Regions from separate parts of the Pseudomonas phytophila genome, predicted to be linked through region 3. Evidence: predicted binding sites of a transcription regulator. Region 3 holds the regulator's gene; each other region holds the start of a gene.

Region 1 (3,281 bases), 1.1 Mb from region 3:
CGCATGTGGTGGAGGCCTCTTCCGGGAGCACGGCGGTTTCAGAAGCTTACTTCGCAAAACTGCTGGGGCTGCCTTTCAAAGCGGTCATGCCGCGCCATACCGCCAGCAGGAAAATCCAGCAGGTCGAGATGCTCGGCGGGCGCTGCCATTTCGTGGAGCAATCCTGCGACATGTACCCCGAAGCAGAGCGGTTGGCTCGCCTCGACAACGGTCATTACATGGATCAGTTCACTTACGCGGAACGGGCTACGGACTGGCGAGGTAATAACAACATTGCTGACAGCATCTTTGATCAGTTGAGTGGCGAAGAACATCCCGTCCCGACCGCAATTGTGATGAGCGCAGGAACGGGCGGTACGTCGTCGACCATTGGCCGGTTCATACGCTACAAGGGCCATGCCACCAGACTGATCGTCGTCGACCCGGAGAATTCGGTGTTCTACGACAGCTACCGCAGCGGCGATACAAGCCTGATCAGCCTCAAGGGCAGCCGTATCGAGGGCATCGGGCGACCCAGAGTAGAAGCGTCGTTCTTGCCGGGGGTCATCGACGACATGCTGCAAATCCCCGATGCAGCCAGCATTGCCACCCTTGGCTGGCTGGAAAAGCTGATCGGCAAGAAACCGGGCGGTTCGACGGGGACCAACGTCTGGGGCGCGCTGAAGGTAGCGCTGGACATGCAGGAGCAGGGCTTGAAGGGTTCAGTGGTGACCCTGATGTGCGACAGCGGCGAGCGCTATCTGGACACCTATTACGACCCTGAATGGGTCGCACGCACCATTGGTGATCTTTCGCCGTATACGAAACGGCTGGAGCGGTTGTTGGTTGCGGGGTGAGTTCCTGCTCACAAGGTATGCACCAATTTGTGTCTGCAGGAAATTTCCCTTCTATCCTGACAACAAGCTGTCGTACAGCAAATGCAAATCCCTGTGGGAGCGAGGCTTGCCCGCGATAAGGCTGGACGCGATCTAAAGTGAACCGCGTCCAGCCTTATCGCGGGCAAGCCTCGCTCCCACAAGAACATCATTCCAAATCAGGTATAAGGGCACAGCCCACACACTCGGCGCTATTTACTCACCCACAGGCGGGTTCAGCTTCGCTTCCATCTCCGCAACCTTTGCCTCCAGCGCTTCGAGGCGGGCACGGGTGCGGGCGAGGACGGCCATCTGGCTGTCGAATTCTTCCCGACTGACCAGATCCAGTTTGCTGAAGCCGCTTTGCAGCAAGGCTTTGAACTGGGTTTCAAATTCATTACGCGGGATCGGTGTTTCGCCATTGAACAAGCGCGAGGCGTGGCCGCTCAGGGCATCGAGAAAAGCTTTGGGCGCGAGCATGTCTACCTCCGGTTTCAGATAAGCGGCAGTGTAGCACGGAGCGTCTATAGTCATTTCCAGCGAAGGCGGACGCACGATAATGGCGCACCAGCGCGTGCACGGACGCACTTTAGTTGTGCGCCGACGCACTTCGCCGGGCGGCTCCGGTGCCTTAAACAGGGATCAAGGGCCTGTATTCAATGAAAAATCAGGAGATGGCAAGCTTTCTGCTTAGTCGCTGATGACCCATGCACTGATGCAGTCGCGTTGACGATTACAGTGCGGCAGGCGGAGCGGGGAATGTTTCGTCAAAAGCGGTTTTCTGGGGTTGGTCGGACCTCCTTCAGGCGACCGATGCGTTACAAAGCCAGGCACTGCGCTTAGACTTGAGTCGGGTTTGTTTTCCTGGGGCAAGTCCACCAATTCGGGAGAAAGTTTCATGAAGCTAGTCACTGCCATCATCAAGCCGTTCAAACTGGACGACGTGCGCGAGTCGCTGTCCGAAATCGGCGTGCAGGGCATCACCGTTACTGAAGTCAAAGGCTTCGGACGTCAGAAAGGCCACACCGAGCTGTATCGCGGTGCGGAATATGTAGTCGACTTCCTTCCCAAGGTGAAGATCGATGTTGCCATTGACGATAAGGATCTGGATCGCGTTATCGAGGCGATAACCAAAGCAGCCAACACCGGCAAGATTGGTGACGGCAAGATCTTTGTTGTGAATCTGGAACAGGCAATTCGCATCCGTACCGGCGAAACCGATACCGACGCAATCTAAGCCGCCAACCCAACGCCCCAGGAGAAAACAATATGACTCTGCGTCAATTCGCAGGGCTAGGAGCCCTGTTGTCCCTCGTAACCCCTGGCTTGGCCATGGCGGCAGACGAAGTGGCAGCCCCAGTACTCAACTCAGGTGACACCGCCTGGATGCTGACCTCGACAGCCTTAGTGCTGTTCATGACCATCCCTGGTCTTGCGCTGTTCTACGGCGGCATGGTCCGCTCGAAAAACATTCTTTCTGTGATGATGCAGTGTTTCGCCATCACCGGCCTCATCAGCATCCTGTGGGTCGTTTACGGCTACAGCATTGCGTTCGACACTACCGGTATGGAAGCAGGCGTCGTCAACTTCAACTCCTTCTTCGGCGGTATGGGCAAAGCGTTCCTGGCAGGCATCACGCCGTCCAGCATCACCGGCGCTGCTGCACTGTTCCCTGAAGCGGTGTTCGTCACCTTCCAGATGACCTTCGCCATCATCACTCCAGCCCTGATCGTCGGTGCTTTCGCAGAACGCATGAAGTTCTCCGCGATGCTGATCTTCATGGCTATCTGGTTCACTCTGGTCTACGCGCCAATCGCGCACATGGTCTGGGGCGGCGTCGGCGGCCTGATGTGGGACTGGGGAGTCCTGGATTTCGCAGGCGGCACCGTGGTTCACATCAACGCGGGTGTGGCGGGTCTGGTTGCGTGCCTGGTACTGGGCAAGCGTAAAGGCTTCCCTACCACTCCAATGGCTCCGCACAACCTGGGTTACACCCTGATCGGCGCGGCAATGCTCTGGGTAGGCTGGTTCGGCTTCAACGCCGGTTCCGCTGCGGCCGCCAACGGCACTGCAGGCATGGCGATGCTGGTTACCCAGATCGCGACCGCCGCTGCTGCTCTGGGCTGGATGTTCGCCGAGTGGCTGACCCACGGTAAGCCAAGCGCACTGGGTATCGCTTCGGGCGTGGTTGCTGGCCTGGTTGCCATCACTCCGGCTGCCGGTACTGTTGGCCCAATGGGCGCCCTGATCATCGGTCTGGCTGCAGGCGTGATCTGCTTCTTCTGCGCCACCAGCCTCAAGCGCAAGCTGGGCTACGACGACTCCCTGGATGCTTTCGGCGTTCACGGCATCGGCGGCATCATCGGCGCAATCCTGACTGGCGTGTTCGCAGCCCCTGCTCTGGGCGGCTTCGGCACCGTGACTGAC
Region 2 (3,281 bases), 2.2 Mb from region 3:
ACTCGGTTTGCAAACCGTCTATGACTACCGTAATACACAGGTATCCAGTATCGCGGTCCGATTCGATGTCGTTTACGACACTGCGGCGACACTCGCTGTTTCGACAGGGGTTGCGATGTTGCGCCCGGGAGGGGTGTTTCTGGATCTGAACCCAGGCCCTGGCAAGTTTATTCGAGCGATCTTTGATCGCCGACTCAAACCCATCATCGGATCGCCCCGAGCAGAAATTCTGGATAAGCTCGCCAAGGCTGCCAGTGCAGGAAGCTTCAGAATCCCGATAGGCATATCTGTGGCCCTACACGATGCTATACAACTGATCGGGGACATCGAAAACGGTCGCAAACCTGGCGGTAAGGCCGTCATCGAGATGGTTAACGAGATAGGGTAGCTATGGCCAGAAGTGATCGTTTGTTTGAGCTGATGCAAGTGCTTCGGCGTCATCGCAGAACGGTATCAGGACGAACACTCGCTCAAGAGCTGGGAGTATCGCTTCGCACCATACGCCGCGATGTTCTGACATTGCAGGGCATGGGGGCCGAGATTGAGGGCGAACCTGGCTTGGGATACGTGCTCAAGCCGGGGTTTCTTCTGCCTCCGCTCTCATTTACGGAGGAAGAAATACAGGCACTGGTAACCGGCGCTTTATGGGTCAGTCGTCATACCGACGACAAGTTTGCCTTCGCCGTTAAAAACGCATTAGCGAAGATTAACGCTGTCCTGCCTCCGGACATGCGACCGGCCTTCGACGATGAAACATTTTACGTCAGCGGCCCTGCATCCCATGCCACACCCATCGACTTGAGCGAGATTCGCCGTGCCCTGCGCAACCAGTGCAAGCTGCGTATCACGTTGTCGATCACACATGCACCCGATATGGACCAGATCATCTGGCCAATCATGTTGGGGTTTATTGAAAACCGGCGTTCAGTAGCAGCCTGGTGCGAGGCTGACGGCAAATTTCGCATGATAGACCTGGATAACGTGACACACGTTGAAGTGCTTGCAGAACGCTACTCCCGCAATCGCCGCCAGATGATCAAGGAATGGCGTGCCCTGGACATTTTGCCTTGTAACGAACGTGGGGAGGCGTGCTGATCGTGGGCGGCTGACCACCTCGTCTGTTTGAGCATTTTCATACAGCCTGTTTTGGCAGTAGAAGAAATTAGCAAATATGTAGCTGCTATTTTTGGATAAGTCGCAACATACAGGCAGGCGATCGACACTTGGGAATGTCTTGGCAATACCCCATTGTGCATATAGCCATAAAAGCGCTCGACTCGAGAAAGTGTGCAGTAACAGTGCATATTCCCAGCCTGCATAATTGCCGTTGTTGGCATCCAGCACCTGCTGCAAACAAAAACCTTTCCTCACAACAGGCAAACGCCGAGTTCTCGGCAATAACGTCGATCCGCGCCACTGACCAAGGCGGGAATGGCAAGCAAATTGCTATTCCTTACAGGAAACTAATTTACTCAAAGGGAATGAATAATTTCACCCTGAGGCGTAAATCCAAGCGCTGACGAACTCTGCCCTGCAGGGTCGTGCCAGCGAAATTCCTGACCTCTGGAGATACTCAGCCATGATCCGCCTTACTCGCACAGGCCGCGCCATCTGCGGCCTCCCTCTTGTTGTGGCTTGCTCTTCAGGGTATGCCGATGAAGCTACGCCAGTGATCAACACGGGTGACACAGCGTTTGTGGCGCTGTGTTCGCTGGTCGTGTTGTTGATGACGTTGCCCGGCCTTGCGCTGTTCTACGGTGGTATGGCCAGAACCAAGAATGTGCTATCGGTGATGATGCAGGTGTTCTGCACGGCGGCCTTGATGTCGGTCATTTTTGCCGTGTATGGCTACAGTCTGGTGTTTGGCGACGGCGGCTCGCTGAATGCAATCATTGGCAACTTCGACAAGTTGTTTTTGCAGGGCGTAACCATTCATACAGCGGTGGGGACCATTCCTGAGTATTTGTACTTTCTGTTCATGTTGCTGTTTGCCGCCATTACACCGGCAATTATTGTCGGTGCATTTGCCGAACGCATGAAGTTTGCAGCGGTGATGGTGTTCATGGCGGTGTGGATCACCATTAATTACATTCCCATGGCGCACATGGCATGGGGCGGTGGCTGGGTGTTCAGTCTGGGCGTGCAGGATTTTGCCGGCGGTAACGTCGTGCATCTCAATGTCGGTATTGCCTCGCTGGTCGGTGCCTGGCTGATCGGTCGGCGACGCGGTTTCGGCACCTCAGCGCTGGCACCGCACAACATGACGATGACCATGACCGGCGGTTCACTGTTGTGGGTTGGCTGGCTGGGTTTCTGCGGTGGCTGCGTGCTGGCCGTCAATGGTTTCGCCATGCTGGTGATGGTCAATACCATGCTGGCCAGCTGTGCCGGTGCGCTGGGCTGGATGCTTGTGGAATGGAAACACCGTGGCCGACCAAGTCTGTTCGGTGCGGTATCGGGCTCTATCGCGGGTCTGGTGGCAATTACCCCGGCATGCGGTTTCGTCGGGCCCATGGGCGCCATCGTCCTTGGCTTCATCGCAGGCCCTCTGTGTGTCTGGTCGGTGGAAAAACTCAAACCGATGCTGGGCCTGGACGACGCCTTCGACGTATTTGGCGTACACGGAGTCGCGGGTATTCTGGGTGGGCTTTTGACCCCGGTATTTGCCATGACAGCGTTGGGTGGTCAAGGATTTGCTGAAGGCCGTGACCTCATCAGTCAGTTGATGGTCAATGGCGGCGCGTTGCTGTTCAGCATCGTGTTCTCGGCGGTGAGCAGCCTGGTGGCATTCAAGATCGCTGCGATGCTGTGCGGTGGCTTGCGGGTCGACGAGGATGCTGAAGTGGATGGCCTGGACCTGGCAGCGCACGGCGAGGTCGGGTACAAATACTCGAACTGAGTCTCAGGATTATTCGGGGTTGATGGTCGGGCTGAAGGTATTAAGCCCGACTGCTTTCGATTCGGCATTGCTGCACAATCATTGTCTTGATTGCCCTGCAAAAGTGTATGCATGAGCGAATGAATTCGCTCCCACGGGGTTTGCACCAACGCGATCCTGTGGGACCGGATTCATCCGGGAAGGCGGCATTCCTGACGATAAAGAGGTTGTGGATGTAACGGCCTCTTCGCGAATGAATTCGCTCCCACGGGGTATGTGCCAACCTCAAATCCAACGCGATCCCTGTGGGACCGGATTCATCCGGGAAGGCGGCATTTCTGACGATGAAGAAAGCTATGGCTCTGAGGGGGACGCAGCTGCACGCCCCCTCCTTTCCAATTAA
Region 3 (3,281 bases):
AGAAAACCGACCAGCAGAAGGCCCAGTAAATGGCGACGCTGAAAGCCCAGCATTTGGCTAAGAGCTACAAGGGCCGTCAGGTCGTTCGCGATGTGAGCCTGTCCATCGAAAGCGGCCAGATCGTTGGATTGCTGGGGCCTAACGGCGCTGGCAAGACCACTTGCTTTTACATGATTGTCGGCCTGGTTCAGGCGGATCAGGGGCGAGTGTTGATCGACGACCTGGATGTAAGCCACCAGCCCATGCACGGCCGTGCACGTGCCGGTATTGGCTACCTGCCACAGGAAGCCTCGATCTTTCGCAAGTTGTCGGTAGCCGACAACATCATGGCGATTCTCGAGACCCGTCAGGAACTGGACCGGGATGGACGCCGCAAGGAGCTGGAAAGCCTGCTGCAGGAGTTCCACATCACCCATATCCGCGACAATATGGGCATGAGCCTGTCTGGTGGTGAGCGCCGCCGCGTAGAAATCGCACGCGCACTTGCTACCTCACCGAAATTCATCCTGCTCGACGAACCATTCGCAGGTGTGGACCCGATTTCCGTAGGCGATATCAAACAGATCATCCACCATCTGAAAGCCAAGGGCATCGGCGTGCTGATCACCGATCACAACGTTCGTGAAACTCTGGACATCTGCGAGACAGCCTACATCGTCAATGACGGGCAGCTAATTGCCGAAGGCGACTCGGAAACCATTCTCGCAAATCAGTTGGTGAAAGAGGTCTACCTCGGTCACGAGTTCCGCCTGTAAAAAGAACTGCGGTGCCCGGCTTTAAAGGCGGGCATGCCTGGTTGTTGGTGCTGATGGTTATTAAATGCCAGCATCCCCTAGGCAAACACTTCAGTTTCAGGCATATAATTTGCTTATGTACGCGCCCAGGCGCTCGGTAGTGGATGGCGCATGTGCGCCGGCGAATAAGGTGTTAAGCCCCAGCCATGAAACCATCGCTAGTCTTGAGAATGGGCCAGCAGCTGACGATGACGCCGCAGCTGCAACAGGCCATCCGCTTACTCCAATTGTCGACACTGGACCTCCAACAGGAGATCCAGGAGGCACTGGAGTCGAACCCTATGCTGGAACGCCAGGAAGAAGGCGACGATTTCGACAACGCTGATCCACTGGCTGACAACGTCGAGCAGAAACCTAATCCTGATGTCCAGGAGCCGACTTATCAGGAGCCGGCGCCTACTGTGGACAACCTTGAGGAGGGCGACTGGAGCGAGCGCATCCCCAACGAGCTGCCCGTCGACACCGCGTGGGAAGACGTCTACCAAACCAGCGCCAGCAGCCTGCCCAGCAACGACGATGACGAATGGGACTTCACCACTCGCACTTCTGCCGGTGAGAGCCTGCAAAGCCATTTGCTCTGGCAGTTGAATCTGGCGCCGATGTCCGACACCGATCGCCTGATCGCCGTGACGCTGATCGACTGCATCAACAATCAGGGTTATCTGGACGAGACGCTGGAAGAAATCCTCGACGCCTTCGATCCCGAGCTTGATATCGAGCTCGACGAGATTGAAGCCGTGCTCCACCGCATCCAGCAGTTTGAACCCGCCGGCATCGGCGCGCGCAACCTTAGCGAATGCCTGCTGCTGCAACTGCGTCAGCTACCTGCAAAAACCCGTTGGCTCAGCGAAGCACAGCGCCTGGTCAGTGACTACATCGACCTGCTGGGGAGCCGCGACTACTCGCAGCTCATGCGCCGCATGAAGCTCAAGGAAGATGAACTGCGCCAGGTCATCGAACTGGTGCAAAGCCTCAACCCTCGCCCGGGTTCGCAAATCGAGTCCACCGAAGCTGAGTATGTGGTACCGGACGTCATTGTGCGCAAGGACAACGAGCGGTGGCTGGTTGAGCTCAATCAGGAATCGGTCCCACGCCTGCGTGTGAATCCGCAATACGCCGGGTTTGTCCGCCGCGCTGATACCAGCGCCGATAACACCTTCATGCGCAATCAGCTGCAAGAAGCACGCTGGTTCATCAAAAGCCTGCAGAGCCGCAATGAAACCCTGATGAAAGTGGCGACACAGATCGTCGAGCACCAGCGCGGCTTTCTTGAGTATGGCGATGAGGCGATGAAGCCACTGGTCCTGCATGACATTGCAGAGGCCGTAGGCATGCATGAGTCGACCATTTCTCGTGTAACCACGCAGAAATTCATGCATACCCCCCGTGGTATTTACGAGTTGAAATATTTCTTCTCGAGCCATGTAAGCACCTCCGAGGGCGGTGAATGTTCATCCACAGCCATTCGGGCGATCATCAAAAAACTGGTTGCAGCGGAAAATCAGAAAAAGCCGTTGAGTGACAGCAAGATCGCTGGTTTACTGGAGGCACAAGGCATTCAAGTAGCCCGTCGCACAGTAGCCAAATACCGCGAATCTCTTGGCATTGCGCCGTCGAGTGAACGCAAGCGACTGATGTGACGAGAGGTACCGTAGCAACCGTGCGAGCGTTGGCCCGAGGCGGTTTCTACACAACCCGGTTGCTAGCCACAGCGTTCCAGTGGCAGGCAAACGCCTGCCTCTTTATGCACTGGCAATAAGGAGAAAGCGGTATGCAAGTCAACATCAGTGGACATCAACTGGATGTGACCGACGCCCTACGCGACTACATCACCGAAAAACTCGGACGACTGGAGCGCCACTTCGACAAGATCACTAATGTGCAGGTCATCATGGAGGTCGAGAAGCTCAAGCAGAAAATCGAAGCCACCCTGCACATCCCCGGCTCAAAGGTCGTCGCCAATGCGGAACATGATGACATGTACGCGGCAATCGACCTTTTGACCGACAAGCTGGATAGACAACTGCTCAAGCATAAGGAAAAACAGCTAAGCCTCCTTCAGGGTGCAACGGCTCGCTGATACCCCCAAAACATGATCCGACTAGAAAATATCCTGACCCCCGGCCGTTCACTCGTGAACGTGCCGGGCGGCAGCAAGAAAAAAGTCCTCGAACAAATTGCCAACCTGATCGGCAAAGAAGTGCCTGATCTGGATTCGGACGACGTGTTTTCGAGTCTTATCGCCCGTGAAAAGCTAGGTTCTACCGGCTTTGGTAATGGCATCGCCATTCCGCATTGTCGCTTGAAGGGGTGTGAATCTCCTATCAGCGCGTTGTTGCACCTGAACGCTCCTGTAGATTTCGACGCTATCGATGGCGCCCCCGTTGACCTGCTGTTTGTTCTGCTGGTCCCGGAAGCGGCTACCGATGCACACCTGGAATTGCTGCGCCAGATAGCCAGCATGCTAGACCGCAAAGAAGTGCGTGA

Evidence for each region. The regulator sigma-54, encoded in region 3, starts transcription at its own class of promoters, with help from an activator protein. The targets are predictions, from matches to a motif close to ANTGGCATNNANNTTGCTNT.
Region 1: the regulator sigma-54 is predicted to act here: its motif matches at 1,528-1,547, upstream of glnK (P-II family nitrogen regulator).
Region 2: the regulator sigma-54 is predicted to act here: its motif matches at 1,431-1,450, upstream of K3169_RS15435 (ammonium transporter).

The regions. Positions count from the first base shown of each region.
Region 1 is NZ_CP081201.1:135,711-138,991, reverse strand. Features, by position in the region: gene K3169_RS00670 (PLP-dependent cysteine synthase family protein) at 1-836, shown strand, start outside; gene K3169_RS00665 (accessory factor UbiK family protein) at 1,071-1,334, opposite strand; gene glnK (P-II family nitrogen regulator) at 1,753-2,091, shown strand; gene K3169_RS00655 (ammonium transporter) at 2,124-3,281, shown strand, end outside.
Region 2 is NZ_CP081201.1:3,401,989-3,405,269, reverse strand. Features, by position in the region: gene K3169_RS15445 (NAD(P)-dependent alcohol dehydrogenase) at 1-388, shown strand, start outside; gene K3169_RS15440 (helix-turn-helix transcriptional regulator) at 391-1,095, shown strand; gene K3169_RS15435 (ammonium transporter) at 1,580-2,899, shown strand.
Region 3 is NZ_CP081201.1:1,250,715-1,253,995, reverse strand. Features, by position in the region: gene lptA (lipopolysaccharide transport periplasmic protein LptA) at 1-29, shown strand, start outside; gene lptB (LPS export ABC transporter ATP-binding protein) at 30-755, shown strand; gene K3169_RS05435 (RNA polymerase factor sigma-54) at 941-2,434, shown strand; gene hpf (ribosome hibernation-promoting factor, HPF/YfiA family) at 2,566-2,874, shown strand; gene ptsN (PTS IIA-like nitrogen regulatory protein PtsN) at 2,887-3,281, shown strand, end outside.